DNA from 2 places in the Arvimicrobium flavum genome. Region 2 is predicted to be linked to the other one. Evidence: predicted binding sites of a transcription regulator. Region 2 holds the regulator's gene; the other holds the start of a gene.

Region 1 (2,201 bases), 410 kb from region 2:
AGCCGCCGAAGGCCGAGATCGTCGTAATGCCGGACTCCAGAGCTTCCGTTTCGGCGCTCGAGCGTAAGGTCAGCGAGAGGCTGCCAACCTTGCGGGCGAGCGCGATCTTCTGGGCGCCGTCGGTCGTCACCTCGATCGTCAGCGAGTCGGCGATCTGGGGCGTCGTCTGGCGCTCGTCTGCGCCCTGCCCCACCGACAGCACCTTGACGTTCTCGACGACAACTTCGCTCGTGATGGTCGAGCCGGCCGCGCCATGCGCGTTGCCCTCCACCTCCTGGATCGCGCCGGCGTCGCGCGTCAGCACGACGTCGACACGGTCGCCGGGGGTGATGAAGCCTCCGACGCCGGCGATCTCGTCGGTCTGGACGGTAACCGCCCGCATGCCAGGGGTCAGCAAGTTCGACAGCGTGGCGCGTCCGTTCGGCCCGGAGAGCTTTGCCAGCAGCACCGGCTCGTTCGGCTCGATGGGAGACAGCACCACGCGCGAGCCCTCGGCCAAAAGCCCTTCAATGGAAGCAAAGGCGCCCTGCGGCAGCGCTTCCTGCGGCCACGGAATCTCCGACAACTGCGCCGCATCCAGCGGCATGCCGAAGCGCAGCGGTTGCTTGGCGACCACGATCTTGTTGAAATCCACGGCGGGCCCGGCCCCCTTCGGGGCGTTGTCGGCCAGGGCTCGAGCCCTTGCATCCGCCGCATTCTTGATCCATGCATCCGCCGCGAAGATGGAGACAGCCCCCATCACCGCGGCAATGCCGATCATCGTTATGATCTTGCGCTTCACAGCCCCCGAGTCCTTGCTCGCCGCCCTGTTCTTATTCGGCCAGACTAGTGCCCATTGTTAAAACTTCAGGAATCTTTGGGGGTGCATCTGGTGTCATATTGGAAGTCGTGGTTATCGAACTGTTGCCTCTACCGCGAATCATTGAATAGAACAGAACGCGAACTCCGACGGACTGAACGCAATAAGGGTGGCCAGGCGGGAGCCACCCAACCCGAGACAAGATCTAGCCATGGATAGCAACGACGATCTCTTCGCCAATCTGGAGCGCCAGCCCAAGTCGGCGCGCACGGCGCTGAAGCCGTCCGATCCCCTGGTGCAGGCCACGCGCAAGAGCCAGGCTCCCAAGGACGCCAGCGACAGCTATAGCGCCGCCGACATCGAGGTTCTCGAAGGATTGGAGCCGGTGCGCCGCCGCCCGGGCATGTATATCGGCGGAACCGACGAGAAGGCGCTGCACCATCTCTTCGCCGAAGTCATCGACAATGCGATGGACGAGGCGGTGGCCGGCCACGCGACCTTCATCGACGTTGACCTCGACGCCCAGGGCTATCTCACGGTCACCGACAACGGGCGCGGCATTCCGGTCGATCCCCACCCGAAGTTCAAGGACAAGTCGGCGCTCGAAGTCATCATGACAACGCTGCATTCCGGCGGAAAATTCGACTCCAAGGTCTACGAGACGTCCGGCGGCCTGCACGGCGTCGGCGTGTCGGTCGTCAATGCGCTGTCGGATTTCCTCGAGGTGGAGGTGGCCCGCGGCCGCCAGCTCTATCGCCAGCGTTTTTCGCGCGGCCTCCCCCAGGGCAAGCTCGAACTGCTCGGCGACGTGCACAACCGGCGCGGCACGAGGGTGCGCTTCCATCCGGACGCCGAGATCTTCAAGGGAGCGGCATTCGAGCCGGCCCGTCTCTACCGAATGGCGCGCTCGAAGGCGTATCTGTTCGGCGGCGTCAACATCCGGTGGTCGTGCGATCCGTCCCTGACCCGGGAGAAAGACACCACGCCCGCCAAGGCGGAATTCCATTTTCCGGGCGGTCTCAAGGACTATCTGCTCGCCTCGCTCGGCGACGAGTTCCAGGTGACGCGCGAGGCATTCGCCGGCAAGAGCGAGAAACAGGGCGGCCACGGCTCGGTCGAATGGGCGGTCACCTGGTACGGCGGCGACGGGTTCGTCCACTCGTACTGCAACACCATCCCCACCGGCGAAGGCGGCACGCACGAGACCGGCTTCCGTAACGTCCTCATGCGCGGCCTGCGCGCCTATGCCGACCTCACCGGCAACAAGCGGGCCTCGATCATCACCAGCGAGGACGTGATGATCTCGGCCGCCGGCATGCTCTCGGTATTCATCCGCGAGCCGGAATTCGTCGGCCAGACCAAGGACCGCCTGGCGACCATCGAGGCGCAGCGCATCGTCGAG
Region 2 (2,201 bases):
GGCCGCGCTGATGAAGCGCATCGAAGACCGGTTGGACCTCTCCGCGCGCACGGTAGAAGGCGCTGCGATCGGGGACAGGCTCAAGCGCGCCGATTGCTATGACGACGCCGTGATCCGGCGTCGCGACGATCCCGTCACCGAACTGGGCGGGATTGTCGTTCTGCGCGGCAACCTCGCGCCTGAAGGCGCGGTGCTCAAACCATCGGCGGCTTCGCCACGCCTGATGAGTCATCGCGGCAAGGCGCTCGTCTTCGACAACGCCGACGACTATCGCGCGCGCATCGATGATCCGGACCTGGAGGTCGACGCGGACACCGTGCTGGTGCTGCTGAACGCCGGCCCCGTCGGTTATCCGGGCATGCCGGAGGTGGGCAACCTGACACTCCCAGCCAAGCTGCTCGCACAGGGCGTGACCGACATGGTGCGCATTTCGGATGGGCGGATGAGCGGCACCGCATACGGAACGGTGGTGCTGCACGTATCGCCGGAATCCGCCATCGGCGGCCCTCTGGCCCTCGTGCGCACCGGGGACGAGATCGTTCTGGACGTCGCATCGCGCAGCCTGGAGCTCAAGGTTGACGAAGCCGAGTTGCAGCGACGCCACGCAGAGCTGGTGCTGCCCCCGCCGTATTTCGAAAGGGGCTACGGCCACATGTTCATCAACTCGGTCCAGCAAGCCCATCAGGGCGTGGACTTCGACTTCCTCGTCGGCGCGACGCGCATTCAGCCGAGCAAGGTATCGTTCTGAACCGGCCCACCATCCATAGCCTTCTTCACGCAATTGCGAACGGGAGAACCAAACGCGCGACAACTAACTTTCGGCTTTCTGAACGCATTCATTAAAATTTAAACAGTTGCGGAACACAACTGGAACAGATAGTGATTGTTCTGGTTTTGTTTTGATGCGATTCACAGGGGCCGCGAAATGCTGACGCGCAAGCAACTTGAACTTCTGGTGTTCATCAACCAGCGCCTCCGGGAAGCCGGCGTCCCTCCCTCGTTCGACGAGATGAAGGAGGCGCTGGACCTCGCATCGAAATCCGGAATCCACCGCCTGATCACGGCGCTCGAGGAGCGCGGCTTCATCCGCCGTCTGCCTAACCGGGCGCGCGCGCTCGAAGTGATCAAGCTGCCCGAGGCCATGGCTCCCGGATTGGGCCAGCCCCGAAAATTCTCTCCGAGCGTCATCGAGGGCAGCCTTGGCCGCAAGACGGAACCACCCAAGCGGCCGATCGCCGGCAATGACGACGAATCCTCCGCCGTCTCGATCCCCGTAATGGGGCGCATCGCGGCGGGTGTGCCGATCGACGCCATCCAGCACAAGACGCATTCCATCGCCGTGCCCCCGGAAATGCTCTCCGGCGGCGAGCACTATGCGCTGGAGGTCAAGGGCGATTCGATGATCGAGGCCGGCATTCTGGACGGCGATACGGTGATCATCAAGAATGCCAGCAACGCCAATCCGGGCGAAATCGTCGTGGCCCTGGTCGATGATGAGGAGGCGACCCTGAAGCGGTTTCGTCGCAAGGGCGCATCGATCGCGCTGGAGGCCGCCAATCCGGCCTACGAGACACGCATCTTCGGGCCGGATCGGGTGAAGGTGCAGGGCAAGCTGGTCGGACTGATCAGAAAATACTGAGCGAGGCGACGCATGTGTCGGCGCTTGCGCCCGCGTGCGCGAGGCTCTTGGTTGCGCGCACGCGCGGATTGCTCTTCATTTCCCAGACCGTTAGGGTTGTTTTCCGGGAACCTTGCGGGCTGAGTTGGGCGCTGGCGCGTATCGCAATGCGAGCCCCCTCCTCCTGATCAGTGCACTTCGCAGCCCTAGGCGCTGCGCCTTTGCTACACTCGCCGACGCTCCTGGACCAACCGCCGCCCAAATGGCTCCCTCGCGCCGGGCTTGTATCAGGCATTTCCCTGCACCTGAGATGCGAGCCTGCTGGACTTGGCGTTCGCTAGCCTGCTGCGGGCTTGCGCTTTGCCTTCGCGGGGTCCGGCTTCCAGGGCGGAAGTCCTCTCGCCTCGCGTGAAAATTGTCGGTGGACGTGCCAGGGGCGATAGGGCTCGAAAGTCGCGAAGGTGGCGCGATAGGCGTGTTGCCCTGATCTTTGCGACTCAACCACGGGCAGCGCCTGCGAGCCTGGCGCGACATGCGGATTGGCGGCATTGGCGCTGACAGCATCGTCGCTGGGAGCAGCATA

What was found. The regulator LexA, encoded in region 2, represses DNA repair genes until DNA is damaged. The targets are predictions, from matches to a motif close to TGTTCNNNNTGTGTTCNG.
Region 1: the regulator LexA is predicted to act here: its motif matches at 928-945, upstream of parE (DNA topoisomerase IV subunit B).

Annotation. Positions count from the first base shown of each region.
Region 1 covers NZ_JAQGPN010000001.1:3,713,718-3,715,918, forward strand. The annotation lists gene cpaB (Flp pilus assembly protein CpaB) at 1-781, opposite strand, end outside; gene parE (DNA topoisomerase IV subunit B) at 1,011-2,201, shown strand, end outside.
Region 2 covers NZ_JAQGPN010000001.1:3,299,460-3,301,660, forward strand. The annotation lists gene PD284_RS15890 (IlvD/Edd family dehydratase) at 1-748, shown strand, start outside; gene lexA (transcriptional repressor LexA) at 926-1,639, shown strand; gene PD284_RS15900 (ComEC/Rec2 family competence protein) at 1,956-2,201, opposite strand, start outside.